DNA from 2 places in the Planctobacterium sp. AWH2_060 genome. Region 1 is predicted to be linked to the other one. Evidence: riboswitches for the same ligand, from Rfam matches in the RefSeq annotation. Region 1 holds a riboswitch; the other holds the start of a gene.
What was found. Region 1 has a riboswitch for thiamine pyrophosphate ahead of thiC (phosphomethylpyrimidine synthase ThiC). Riboswitches for the same ligand answer to the same signal wherever they lie in the genome.

Region 2: linked by a shared signal. The riboswitch ahead of ACXAD8_RS00090 (TonB-dependent receptor) and the one ahead of thiC (phosphomethylpyrimidine synthase ThiC) in region 1 are both predicted to bind thiamine pyrophosphate.

What each region holds. Positions count from the first base shown of each region.
Region 1 covers NZ_JBSWTG010000001.1:3,493,012-3,500,393, forward strand. Annotated here, with positions in the region: gene thiE (thiamine phosphate synthase) at 1-876, opposite strand, end outside; gene ACXAD8_RS14880 (thiazole synthase) at 873-1,649, opposite strand; gene thiS (sulfur carrier protein ThiS) at 1,703-1,900, opposite strand; gene ACXAD8_RS14890 (FAD-dependent oxidoreductase) at 1,873-3,045, opposite strand; gene thiC (phosphomethylpyrimidine synthase ThiC) at 3,049-4,968, opposite strand; TPP riboswitch at 5,079-5,214, opposite strand; gene ACXAD8_RS14900 (DMT family transporter) at 5,295-6,197, opposite strand; gene ACXAD8_RS14905 (methylated-DNA--[protein]-cysteine S-methyltransferase) at 6,210-6,713, opposite strand; gene ACXAD8_RS14910 (Ada metal-binding domain-containing protein) at 6,713-7,382, opposite strand, start outside.
Region 2 covers NZ_JBSWTG010000001.1:18,345-25,726, forward strand. Annotated here, with positions in the region: gene ACXAD8_RS00080 (hypothetical protein) at 1-2,281, opposite strand, end outside; gene ACXAD8_RS00085 (hypothetical protein) at 2,449-3,099, opposite strand; TPP riboswitch at 3,449-3,555, shown strand; gene ACXAD8_RS00090 (TonB-dependent receptor) at 3,617-5,707, shown strand; gene ACXAD8_RS00095 (YkoF family thiamine/hydroxymethylpyrimidine-binding protein) at 5,717-5,965, shown strand; gene pnuC (nicotinamide riboside transporter PnuC) at 5,965-6,555, shown strand; gene pnuC (nicotinamide riboside transporter PnuC) at 6,623-7,222, shown strand; gene ACXAD8_RS00110 (phosphotransferase) at 7,222-7,382, shown strand, end outside.

The sequences.
Region 1 (7,382 bases):
GGCAAAAGCCGCTGCCGGTATTACAGACTCTTGCACTGGATGATAGTGCGGAAATTCGTTTGCGCTAAAACACAATGGTTGCAGGCCCAACTTAGGCGCTCCGCCGCCTATGGATAAATGGTTTTGAATCCCCTGAAAAACCAGTGCCTTGGCCAATACAAAAGCTTCTTTTAAAGCGTGCCCCTTTGCCATAGCAGCCGCCAAGGCACTGGCCATGGCGCACCCGGTACCGTGCGCATCAACAGCGCTTATACGCTCCGAGCTTAATGCCAACAATTCGCCCTGGCCCTGCAACCAGTCAATACTTTTTTCAGAATTCAGCTCGTGCCCGCCTTTTAACAACACCCAATTTACCGGTAACTGCTGTAATCCTTGCAACAGGGTTTCGCTATCTGGGTTACCTTGACTGCCCGTCAGCCAGAGTGCTTCTTGTCTGTTGGCGGTTAACACATCCACATAAGGCAATAAATACTCTGTCAAAACACTGCGGGTATCCTGCTGAGTGAGACTGCCACCACGACTGGCGGACACCACTGGATCCAATACCACCAGAGGCTTGGAATTATTTTGTTTGAGGGTTTTCAGCCAGTTACACAGCCACAAAACCTGATCTGTGCTGGCCAGCAAACCGATCTTAAGCACTGAAGGCAAGCCATCCTCCGCCAGCGCCTGTATCTGTTCACTGAACAGGTCAATGGACACCGGGTTGATGGCCAAGAGGCCCTGACTGTTTTGCACTGTTACCGCGCTGACCACCGTACTGCAATACACTTCCAGTTTCTGCGCCGCTTTAATATCCGCCTGAATACCGGCCCCGGCATTGCAATCTGAGCCACCGATAGCCCAAATATAGGGCTGTTTGTTTTTATTCATCATGATTGTTGCCAAAATGGTGTTCCTAAAACCGGAGTAGATGGGCTGGCGGTTTCCCGCGATTGCATTTGTCCCGCCAGATACGCAGCGCGCCCCGCTGCCACTGCCTGGCGAAATGCGCCTGCCATCAGTACCGGATCAGCCGCTTGAGACACAGCAGTATTTAACAGTACCGCATCAAAGCCTAATTCCATCGCCTGACAGGCATGAGAAGGGCTACCGATTCCGGCATCGATAATCAAAAACGCATCCGGCAATCTGGCCCGCAGGGTTTTAAGGGCATAGGGATTGAGTAAACCTTTGCCGCTGCCGATAGGCGCCCCCCAGGGCATCACAACCTGACATCCAGCTTCCACCAGGCGTTGACACAGCACCAGATCATCAGTGCTGTAGGGCAGCACCTTAAACCCTTGGTTGATAAGCTCTGTTGTGGCTTCTAACAAAGCAAACGGATCCGGTTGCAGATTGTAATCATCGCCTGTGATCTCCAGCTTGATCAGCTCAGTGGCAAACACTTCCCGGCTCATTTGCGCCACGGTAATAGCTTCTTTCGCAGAGCGACAACCTGCGGTATTGGGCAATACCGGCACACCGGTTTGTTTAACCATTTGCCAAAACTCCGCGCCGCCCTCAATACTGCCCTGACGGCGCAACGACACAGTCACCATAGCGGGCTGTGCCTTTGCGATTGCCTGCTGCATCAAGGTCGGAGAGGGATATTGTGCTGTTCCCAGCAACAAACGACTGTCCGTAAATAGCGATAGTGGAAAAGGCATTTCTGCTGGTTCAGACTTATTTTCGATGATGTCATTATGGCCGTTTAGCATTGTTATCCCCCTTGCATCGGTGACAGCACATCGAGTTGATCCCCTTCTTTCAAACTGGTGTGCTGATAGGCCTGTTTAGGCACAAAATCACCATTAACCGACACTGCAAAAGCCAGGCGGCTATCCACCACGGTGGACAAAAACTCCGCCAGACATTGAGTATCGGTTTCGGTTAATTCACCATTAAATCGGATTCGCATCTGTCTTCCTTATTGCTGTCAGTGATAAAAGGCACCACGGAATGCGGCACGGGCCGCTTGAGTACCATGGCTGAGACTGCCTGGCTAAACAAAGGGCCAAGTAAGTAACCATGACGATAAAGGCCATTGACACTCACATAACGTTCATGACGATAGATGGTCGGTAAATGATGTGCAAACGCCGGTCGCAAACCTGTGCGGGCACTGTGTATACGAGCTTCGGCAAACCCCGGATGCAAAGCATAGGCAGCGGATAACAACTCCATACTGGACTGCAAGCTAATGGGGGAATCATCCTGACTGTCTATTTCTGTAGCACCAATAACGAACTGCTGCTCAGGCTTAGGCGCAATATACAGGGGATATTTGGGGTGCATAAAACGCACCGGCCGGGTCAGATGAACTTCCGGGGCAGACACGCGAATAATCTCTCCGCGCACGCCTCGCAGGTTGCGTTGCGCTGCTTCCTGTTGTTTTGTGTTTGCACCGAATACGGGATTGGGAGTCAGAGCCAGGGTATTTCGGGCACCTAACCCGCGACAATCCAGCACAGCATCAAACTCTTGCCCCGCTAGACGTCCTTTGGTCCACTCTGTTGCCCATTGTGCTCCCGATAAGGAATCAACCGGCGTTTGCCAGTGCATTGTCACCCCAGCTCTTTGACAGGCCTGCAAGCTGGCACGATAAAAACTGCGATTGTCTAACTGCCCCTCACCGGATAACCACAATGCCCGTCGAAAATGAGCGGGCAGATCTGGCTCCAGCTCAGCAATCGCCAACCTGTCTAACCAAGGATTGGGTTCTGACTGACAGCGGCCTGTGCGCTGCTGAAATTCCGCAAGCAGTGCATCATCAGCATGATGAGACACCACTAAAGTGCCGGTTTGCTGCAACCACACAGCTTTAGGTAACTGGGCCAAAAGCTGCGGCCAGAGCGCCATTGACTCTTTACCTAAAGACAACAAACGCGGCTCAGCACAATGTACCGCTTCCGCCAATGGTGCCAACATGGCCGCCGCTACTGCACCTGCCCCTTGCGGCATGTCCGGATCATCAGCACTGAACACTGTAATCCTGGCACGCCCGAGAAGCTGCAGTGCACACAAACGCCCCAACAAGCCAAACCCTAATATTGCAATATGCATGGTTTATTTCACCGGATGATAAAGCTCACTACCAGAGGATTTAAATTCAGCGGATTTTTGTTGCATTTCGGCCTCAATATCCAGCATCTGAATCTCAATCACTTCATCGCCCAACTCCGCTGCGTAATCGCGTACATCCTGAGAAATCTTCATTGAGCAGAATTTGGGACCACACATGGAACAAAAATGCGCCACCTTGCCAGACTCCTGCGGCAGAGTCTGATCGTGGTATTCTCGTGCTCGTTCCGGATCTAAACTGAGATTAAATTGATCGTGCCAGCGAAACTCAAAACGCGCTTTAGATAAGGCATCGTCGCGAATTTGCGCACCTGGGTGGCCTTTTGCCAGATCGGCAGCATGGGCAGCTATCTTGTAAGTAATTAGCCCTTCTTTTACATCCTGTTTATCCGGTAACCCCAAATGCTCCTTGGGTGTCACGTAGCACAACATCGCTGTGCCGTACCAACCAATCTGCGCCGCGCCAATGGCCGAGGTGATGTGGTCATAGCCAGGCGCAATATCGGTGGTCAGTGGGCCAAGGGTGTAAAATGGCGCTTCGTGACACAAATTGAGCTGTTCATCCATGTTGTGCTTTATCAGTTGCATGGGTACATGTCCTGGCCCTTCCACGATAGTCTGCACATCGTATTGCCAGGCTATTTTAGTAAGTTCGCCTAAGGTGGATAATTCTGCCATCTGCGCAGCGTCATTGGCATCGGCAATCGAACCAGGCCGCAAGCCATCACCCAGGGAAAAGCTGACGTCATACTGCTGCATGATCTGACAGATTTCTTCAAAGTGAGTGTAGAGAAAGTTTTCTTTGTGATGGGCCAGGCACCACTTCGCCATAATAGAGCCGCCACGAGAAACAATGCCCGTCACCCGTTTCGCTGTTAAAGGCACATAGCGCAACAAAACACCGGCGTGAATTGTAAAGTAATCAACGCCTTGCTCTGCCTGCTCAATCAGGGTATCGCGATAGATTTCCCAGGTGAGGTCTTCAGCCACTCCATTCACTTTTTCCAGCGCCTGATACAGGGGAACTGTGCCGATAGGCACAGGACTGTTGCGAATAATCCACTCGCGGGTTTCGTGGATATAACGACCGGTGGACAAATCCATCACGGTATCTGCGCCCCAACGAGTGGACCACACCAGCTTTTCCACTTCTTCTTCAATGGAAGAGGTCACCGAGGAATTTCCAATATTGGCATTCACCTTTACCAGAAAGTTGCGACCTATGATCATAGGCTCGCTTTCCGGATGGTTGATATTACAGGGCAGTACTGCCCTTCCGCGGGCGATTTCCTGACGCACAAATTCCGGGGTGATTTGTTCGGGAATACTGGCTCCAAAAGACTCGCCTTTTTGTTGCGCAGCGCGTATCTCATCGGCCAGTTTGGTTCTGCCCATGTTCTCCCGAATCGCTACGTATTCCATTTCCGGGGTAATGATGCCCTTTCTGGCATAGTGCATTTGGGTGACATTGGCTCCGGGTTTGGCTCTGCGAATAGCGGGTAAATGCTCAAAACGAATGTGATCCAATCCTTCATCCGCCAGCCTTTGCTGAGAAAATCCGGCGCTGGGTGCAGGTAACGTTTCGCAGTCCTGTCGCTGGGCAATCCAGGCTTCCCTGAGCCTTGGCAAGCCGAGGCGCACATCAATTTCAGCGTCAGGTTCACCGTAGGCACCGGAGGTATCGTAAACCCGTACTGGTGCATTCGGCTCATATTGTGGATTTTCTTCGCTACCACCGATAAGACTGTCGGCCAGTTGAATTTCCCGCATGCCCACGCGCACATCGGGTTGCGAGCCAGTTACATAAATCTTTTTGGAATTGGGATAATCATAGCCGCGCAATTGTTGAATAAACTCTTCGGCTTCAGCGCGGCGCTGGCGAGCATTTTTTGTATTGGTTGTCATGATAAGACCTCTTTGTGTTAAATCGGTCTTGTCAGAAATAAGAAGAAGCTGGACAGGAAGCCGCCACAACCGTCCCGGAAAGTACCTGAATTGGATTATTCCTGGATTTTGAGGCTTGCTTTCTTGTTTCCTACGCAAGTATTAACTTGGTCAGGTTCACGGATCCCGCAACTGCGATCTCAGCCAAAATTTTTCAATTGTGGGCTTCACCCATCACTGAAAAATCCGGCACTCCGACAAGAAGTATAAATTTCCCTTTTAACTTACTTTAGCGCTAAGCGCTGTGTCAATATGGATTTTAAGAAGTTCTGCTTAAGCGCTATCACTTATTTAGTTTCCGGCTTTGCCAGCCAGAGCTTCGACGGCAACTTAAGCATGCCGGTGGTGAGCGCCACACCCAATAAAATGGTCGCTGCCCCCAGCAAAATAGTTTGGGTAACCTGCTCATCGATAAACCACCAGCCCCAAATAAAGGCAAACAGCGGCACCAGATAGGTTACCGATAGAGCTTTGCTGACTCCCTCGCGGGATAAAATACGAAAATACAGAATATAGGCTACGCCGGTACAGGCGATGCCCAGGCAAATCACATCCCGCCAGGCGCTGACTGACGGCATCACATCTGGCCAAGTGATGACGCCAGGTACAATCAACATCAAAGAGGCATAAACCTGACTGCCGGTAGCCACCGCCAGCGGTTTCATTCCCGCTGCATAGAGCTTGGAATAGCAAGCGGCAAAGCCATAGCAAGTGGAAGCAAACAAGGCCCCCATAATGGGCAGCAGCAACATAGCGTCATCGGAAATCTTTTCTGACATCAGGATGAACACCCCAGTGAAGCCCACCACTAAACCAAAGATGGTGGCTGGCGCTATTTTGTCTTTTAGCCACAGCCAGGCCACCAGCGCACCGAACATGGGCGCGGTGGAATTCAGGGTAGCGGTTAGCCCGGCTTCCAGCGACAGTGTGGCCCAGGCGAATAAGGTAAAAGGCATGGCGGTATTGGTTAATCCCAGCACCACCAAATGTCGCCAATGAGTGCGAATTTGCTGCATTTCATGACGGCGAATAAAGGCCATCAGCACCAGTAAAAACACAGCCGCAATCGAAGCCCGAAACAGGATCAAAGAAAAGGCACCAAACTCTGGCGATGCTGTGCGCATAAACAAAAATGACGCGCCCCACAGCGCGCCGAGGATCAAAAGCTCCAGATAAGATTTAGCCTGCATATTACTGTCCTGTTACTCATCCCAGAAAGAGGGTTGCTTCGCGCTATTTTGCCCTGATTCTAGTTGTAGCAACCATGCTTTTCTGGACAATCCCCCTGCATAACCGGTCAATTTACCGTTTTTACCGATAACCCGATGACAAGGCACCACAATACTCAGCGGATTTTTACCATTGGCCGCTCCCACAGCCCGAACCGCTTTGCTGTCACCCAGTTGTTGCGCGATATCCAGATAACTACAGGTTTCGCCATATGGCACGGTTAACAGCGCCTGCCAAACCTTGCTCTGAAAATCGGTGCCCTCGGGGGCCAGTGGCAAATCAAATACGCTGCGCTCACCGGCAAAGTACTGCTCAAGCTGTTGTTTTGCTTCTGTTAATACCGTCTCTGACGATGCCCCATGCTCGGGTTCCTGCACAAACAGAATATGGCGCAATTTCCCATCGCTTGCAGCGATCTCCAGCCATCCCAATGGCGTCTTCAGATAATCATAAATGCGGTTAGTTTTGCTGTTCATTATGCTTTGTCCCATAACTGGAAAGTGAGATAACTGCGCCAGGGAGCAGCGGCATCGGTATTCAGGGAATACTGTTTAATCTGATGTTTTATTACCAAATCGGTACCCAGCCAGATATCTGGCTCAGACAGCCCACGCATTTTGGCGTAGGCAATAGTCCAGGGCCCAATCCCTTTAATCTGTAACCATTCATCGGGCGAGGTATGCTCACCTTGCTCATGAATAAATTTCGCCAGCGCTTTTAAGGCATTTTTTCTGGCTTGCGGCATCCTGAAAAATTCCAGGTCACTGTTGGCCACTGCTTCCGGCGTAGGAAACAAGCGGTTAACAGCGACGCCTTCCGAGCCAGCCTCAGGCCTGACAGGCTCGCCTAACTCTTCAGTGAGCTGTGCCACTTTATTTACTGCGGCTTTAACCGACACCTGTTGCCCTAACACTGCCCGGCATCCCGCTTCAAACAAAGACCAGACTCCCGGAATACGTATGCCAACAGTTAACTGCTGCTCAGTTAAACCGGTATTGAGTAATGCCTGTTGCACCAAATTGTGATCCGCTTCCAAATCCAGAATGCGTTTGATGTTTTGCAGAACGCCCCGCAATTCACTATAACTCGCCATGTTCAGAGTTACGCGAAAGCGAAACCGTTCAGGCTCGATTTCTGCTTTGAAA
Region 2 (7,382 bases), 3.5 Mb from region 1:
TGGTGCTGGCTTTACCGTAAATCTGTTTGGCATTAACGGATACGCCTTCCAGTAATGGTTCTCCTTCTTCATATATACCATTGGCATTTTCGTCATGGAAAACCCTGACCACCAGAGAGCCCCGGCTGCTTAGTTGTTTACTGGACAAAAAATAACCTGTTCCATTGCCGGCATAGCCGAAGCTAAATCGCGTTTGCACACTCATAGAGAATTTACTGAGATCATCCCAGGCCAGGTTTGTTGCCAGACTGTAACTGTCCTGATTGAGGCTGGCTTGCCAGCGAACTCGGCTTACTGATTGGTCAAAGTTGTAGTCCAGGTTTAGCCGGCTTTTGATATTGTCGGTAAGGCTCCAGCTAAATTGGGTGCCTGCGGACAGCAGTTTGGGGTCATCCAGTAGCGAATAATTGATCAAAAATCGGGTAAATACGTCACCAAAATTAGTTTGAGCACTGATGCCCCCTTGTAATGAATCAATATTCTCTTCCGCAGTCTTGATTTGGGCATAATCAAGGTTGGTATTAATGGAGTAACCCGGCAACCTGTAGGCCAGATTGGAACTGATTGAGGCAAGCTGATCGCCGTCAAATTTGTTGCTGTAGTTCAGGCGGGTGGAATGGGTCAATTGTTGACTTGTACCTTGCCAAAGTGGGCCTGCAACGGTGAAACGGACATCTGACTGGGTGGCTTTATTATCAGTATCTAAGCCTGTCTCGCTGTATTGTACGTTGAGATTGGCAGACTGATCATAGACATTGGTGCGGGCACTTACATTGATATTGGCCGTGCCTGCATCATTGTAGGTTAGATCACTTCCGAGTAAAAAATCATTGTTGATAGTCAGGCTGCCACCTGCAGAATAAGTATTAGAGTCGCTGTCGCCACCGAACACATTGGTGTGGCCCACTCGGGCTGAAAGGGAATCCGACAGGCCAAAGCTGTATTTTCCACTCAACCGGTATCCGGGGTTTATCGCAGAGTCACTCTCGTTGCTTCCGACATTTAAAAATGAACTTCCCACATCTTCTAACGACAGGTCATATTGAATTTCGTTGCTACCCAGCAGATTGCCTTCAATGATGTATTGTGTTTGTTCTGTTCTGACCTGGCCCTGAGGACCATAAAACACCAACTCAAAATCATTGACCCCATAAATCAAAGGCACATCATTAAATTCGTATCGGCCAGTCTGCACCCGTAAACGTTGATCAAGTAAAATACCATTGCGGTATAGTTCAACGTCCCAGTCTTGCGCAATGTCACCCACCAGATTGGTAAAATCAATGTCATTTAAGGCGTTGGAAGCCACATTTGAGATAGCAACCCCTCTGGATTGCGCGCCGGTTGTGGCCCCGCCCACTCTCGTGCCCGTGATATCCCCGATTTCCAGTCTGGCGGCATTCAACGGACCTAACAGATCTTTTTGATTTGATTCTTTGGAAAACACCAAACGGGCGTCCGTCAGAGGGTCATTATCAGTGCCGGAGAGAAAAAAGTTAGAATGGAAATAGGCCAGGTCACGGCCGCCTTGCAGACTATACAAGGTTGAGAGCTGGTCGTTGTTATAACTGACGCTGACTAAGGCATCCAGTGTTTGCGGCGATATTGCGGTATAGCCGGTATCTTCTTTTGGTGGTAAGACAGGCAAAGGGCTCCGCTGATTTCTATTGAGATTGCGATTCTGCCGTTCCAGGCGACGCTGAATGGGAAGGGGTTGTTTCGGCGCTAAAACCACCATCAGGTCAATAAAATCAAAACTCATCTTGATTTCAAACCACACTGAAAGGGTGTCGGCGTCAATGTAAATTTCGTCTTCAGTTAACTCGTAGGCGTCATCAGGAACCAGGTAAGTTTCTTCATTAATGGTGACCCATAACTCGTTTTGATCCGCCCGGGACAGGGCAAAGTGATTGTTTTCAGCGACATACCATCCTTCAGCTTTGAAAGGCTTGTTCTGAATTTCAATCGGGAAGTCTAAAATTTCAACAAAACTGCTTAATGCAAACCTGACATTGGAACTATTCTTTTTGGCGAACATTTCCCCAAACAGGTAATCACCAATTTGCGTAGTGACAAAGAGTTCTTCTCCCTCGACAAATCGTTCATTGCCGGTTGTGTCATCCCTCAGCTGCACAGTAACCATGGCGTCATATTTAGTCTGAATGTTGTTTACCAGGGTGCGAAATTTTTGTGATTGATAGAAGCCTGGCTCTTGCTTCTGCTCTGAAGCAACTGCATTGGTGATGCAAAATGTTAAGCCGAACATTATCAGGGTACGCATTAAAAGGTGACTCAATGACTCGCTAATTAATTGATAATTATATTTTTAATAATTAGAGCGTGTTGACCTTAGCTTGACGATACTTGTTCTACATAATCGTGCTCTGGTCGGTCACAAGTGAATTCGGGCTGGATAAGGTGCGAGAACTGGTCTCGCACCCGAATCACTTAGTATGAAACCGTAATAGCATAACTGCCGGTATACGTTTCATCGATGTACGAAGTGGTATTTGCACCCGTTGCATCTTCAGTGTTTAGTATTGCTCCAAAGGCAAACTGAGCCGCACCGCCGGCATCAGTAGTTATGGTGCCAGCATCAGAAGATACAGTAATGTCTGTACCATTGGCGTTATCGTAGAGATCCGCGCCAGTAATGGTGAATGTGCCGTTTGAAGGTGGTGCTGAAGGCGCCGAAAGTGTCACTGAATCATCGGCTGGAACAGAGATGGTTAATGTTGTAAAGGCCGCTGCACCAGAGATATCAAAGATAGCAGGCTGACCCGCTGTGATGATAGTTGCTGAAGCATCTCTATCACCGGCGTCAGTATCAGTCGTACCCGTAGAGCCTGAAGTAGGTGTACTGCCGTTTGCAAAAACAGTCACCTGTGCCTGAACGGTACCATCTAATGTTGCATCAGTATCCTGTTCACCCTGTACCGTAATAGTACCGAAGTTAAGCGCTTGCGATTCTGCTAAAGTAAATGAGTTTTGAATGGTTACTGAAGCAGTAGAGTTTGCTGTTTCCTGAGCATTCACACTTCCTACCAAAGAAGCTAACACCAAGCATGATATTGCTGTTTTTGTACTCAACATTTTCATCTATATTTCCTCGATTTCATCAGATTTGAACTCTCCCTGTTCACATGTATAAGGTACACGGAGAGGTGTGTAGCTCTTGGGCGAAAAGAGCATTTTCTGGCTTTTTCGCCTAATAGCTCAGTTATGTATCGACGCTGTAAAGTCCATTTTTAGGCTAACAGTTCATCTTTTAGCAAAAAAATGCTGCAAAATTCAATAAATAAGGAGATTTTAAATAAAATAGGTATGAAAATTGCCCATGAGTTCGGCATCATAAATTAGCTTCATAAAAAAATGGCTGGTATCCCACTGATTCAGTGTTACCATGCGCTTGCAAATTATGATGCAGAGTACAAATTCTGATCATTTTTGTGCAGCCAGGGGGTGCAAAAAAGCGCTGAGATTGATTTGCTTGCAAATCAAAACCCCAGACCTGATCCGGATAATACCGGCGTAGGGATGGTACAACATATATTGTTTCTCATCATATAGCCGAAATGCCGGATCTTTTCATGTTTAAACAGGAAGAGATCCTACCGTGAATACATTTTTTAAAACGTCATTAGTCAGTTTAGCCGTTGCCGCATCGACAGGGCCTTCAGCCTGGGCACAGGACGCTGACCTCTTATCCAAATCTATTGAACATATTGTTATTACCTCTGACTTTCGCGGATTATCTGAAAACGAACTTCCAGCCAGTACCAGCATTTTATCTGCGCAAGATATTGAACAACGTCAGGCGCAGTTTTTAAGTGAGATGTTAGACAGTGCACCAAACGTGAATTTTAATAGTGGTGCCGGTAGAGCCCGTTTTGTGCAAATTCGCGGTATTGGTGAGCGCAGCCAATTCACTGAACCCTATAATCCATCGGTAGGTTTTTTCGTAGATGATCTGGACTTTTCAGGCACTATGGCGATTGCAACTTTATTTGATGTTGAACAGGTGGAAGTGCTAAAAGGCCCTCAGGGTACTGCTTTCGGCTCTTCTTCACTGGCGGGCGTCATCAAGTTAAAAACCTTCGACCCGGATGGAATCGAGAGCGGCAAAGCCAGTGTCTCGGTAGCGCAAAAAGACAGCTACAATCTGGCTGCTGCTTATGGCAACGCTATTAACGAGCAGTGGCAATATCGCGCCGCAGTGCAGCATTACGTCAGCGATGGTTACATACGCAATGATTATCTGGATCGCGACGACACCGATAATGTTGATGAGTTTTCTTCACGCCTGAAAGTGCGCTATTTGCCAACCGACGATATTACCCTTGATTTCGCGCTGCATTATTACGATGTAGACAATGGCTATGATGCCTTTTCTTTGGATAACATTCGCACCACGATTTCGGATGAACCTGGGTTTGATCGACAGGAAACCGTGGCATTCAGCACTAAACTGCAATGGAAAATGGACAAGGTGACTCTGGAAACAACATTGGCTACCAGCGACTCTGATTTAGACTACGGCTATGATGAAGACTGGACCTATGTTGGTTTTCATCCCTGGGAATATTCATCTACCGATCATTACTTCAGAGAGCGCGACACCGATAGTCTGGATTTGAGACTGATGTCCGCAGAGCCTTTAAATTTCTCTGGTATTGAAACCGATTGGGTAGTGGGCCTTTACTTCAAGTCTACTGATGAGGATTTGCTAAGAGAATATACTTATGCGGACACTGACTTCAGCAGTGATTATGCTTTGGATAACAAAGCTATCTATGGTGAAATTTACCCTCAGTTGACTGACAAGTTAACCCTGACCCTGGGTTTAAGACTTGAAGAGGCCAGCATTGATTACAGTGATAACGCCGGTTTTGTCGATAGCAAAGACGATACCTTTGTAGGTGGACGCGCTGTACTGGATTACCAGTTAACTAAAGATGTAATGTCCTACATCAGTGTTAATCGCGGCTACAAGTTAGGCGGTTTTAATACCGACCCTCGGGTGCCTCAGGAAGATATCTACTTCGAAGGTGAATACACCTGGAACTATGAGTTCGGTGCCAAGCAATACTTTGATGATGCCGCATATGTGGGCTTTTCACTCTTCTACATGGAACGAGAAAACACCCAAATTAGTGACTTTGTAGTTGAACCCAACACCGACAACAATGCGGTGAGCTTTGTTGATGTTATTGCTAATGCCGATATTGGTAAGAACTTCGGTCTGGAAGTTGAAAGTTACTACCAATTGACGGAAAATTTTGAGATTTTCTCGAACTTGGGACTTCTGGATGCCAGTTTTGAAGGGTATACCAACGCGAAAGGTGAATACATCGATGAGCAGGACCAGGCGCAATCTCCTAGCTATATGTATAATATAGGCTTTAATCTGGACTTTGCTGAACACTGGCGTTTAACGGTAGAAGCGGATGGCAAAGCCAGCTATCGATTTTCTGACGGTCATGAAGTGGAGTCGGGCGATTATACCTTGTGGCACTTTAATTTAACCCGCGATTGGCAGGACTGGACACTGTCCATCTGGGGTAAAAACATTTTCAACAAAGAGGTATTTGTCAGAGGGTTTGGTGGTTTCAGTAATGATCCGCGTGACTTTTACGAAACCCCGGAACCCTATCTGCAGTTTGGCAACGGGCGTCAGTTGGGCGTCACAGTCGATTATCGTTTTTAAGGAGGCGTCATGAATATTTCAGTGGAAGTCAGTTTGTACCCATTGGCCGATGGTTATCTGGAAATCATTAAAGCCACGGTAGAGCGGCTGGCTCAGGCACAACAGGTGATGGTTAAAACCAATGCCATGAGCACACAAATGACAGGGGAATTTAATGCGGTTATGGCCGTGTTGAAATCCGAAATACTGCAAACCTTTCAGGAAACCAATAAGGCGGTGTTTGTCTGTAAATTTTTAAACAGTGATCTCGAATTGTGATGGAGCTGCTTTGGCAACAGCTAATAGCGCAGTCTTTTGCGGAAGTTGTGGCGGTGCTGTGCTCGTTGTTATATGTGCATTTTGCTGCCAGACAACAGCTCTGGTGCTGGCCATTTGCTTTGGCCAGCACGGCGCTTTACACCTGGATTTTTTGGGAAACCAGTTTGTTTTTTCAGTCAGTACTCAATGCCTGGTACTTGCTAATGGCTGTCTATGGTTGGTTGACCTGGCGGAAGATGGATCAAACCGAGCCTAATCAGGTTCAACGGTGGGGCCTAACCCGCAATATTGAAGTCATGTTAGGCTTGTTCTGGGTGTCGGTATTGTTATTTCAGATAGTACAGTTTCTCAGTTCCGAAGCCATCCTGTTCCTGGATGTGGCCATAGCGGTATACAGTGCTTTTGTCACCTATATGCTGACCCAGAAAATACTGGAAAATTGGTTGTACTGGTTTTTCATAAATAGCTTTACTGCCTGGTTGTGTTTTCAACAGGAGTTGTTCCTGACCACGGTTTTATTTTTAATTTATGTTGTGTTTTCGGTAAAAGGTTATCTAAACTGGCGGTTAGAAGACAGGGTTGTTAGCTAACGAAATTAGCAAAGGGTACGGATTCTGACAATAAACCACTTAAGCGGATAACAATAAGAATATAAGCATGCTGATTGATATTGCCACCCATCCCGTTACCGAAATATTGGCAATATGCTGTTTTTTGACCTACGTGGTGTTAAGTGCCAAAGGCCTTATTTTGTGTTGGGCAGCGGGGTTTCTCACCTCATTTCTTTACACCTTCATTTTAATCGGCGCTCACTTACCCGGCCAGGTGGTGTTAAATATATTATTTATGTTGATGTCTGTTTGGGGTTGGTCCAACTGGCTGGAAGAAAAAAAGCCCGATGGCATCAGTGTTTTTACTTATTCAGATAAACGTAAGTTGTTAATCTCAAGCATTATTGTAGGGCTATTTGCCTGTGGTATCAGTTTGTTGCTGCCGTCTTATTTTGAGAGCGGCAAACCCACTATTGAAGCCATTGTGATTGCATTTAGCATCTATGCCACCATCCTGACGATTTATCGTAAGATAGAAAGCTGGTTATACTGGATAGCACTGAATGCGGCTAATGGCGTACTCTTTTATGACGAACAATTATGGCAAACCTCCATCATGTACCTTGGCGTTGCAATCATTTCTGTATGGGGATTCTTTAACTGGCGTTCTTACCGTCAAATTGATGAGCGTGCAGTGACAAGTTAATGTCAGTTTCTGCTATTACAAAATTTCTGGAAAATGCCCTCAATACCAGCAAATTCCAATTAGTTCCTTACGCTTCCCATGGTACCAATCTGCACTACCGTGTAGATACGCAGCAAACATGGTTCCTTAAAGTATTTCAAACCAACCAATTGCAGGTGGT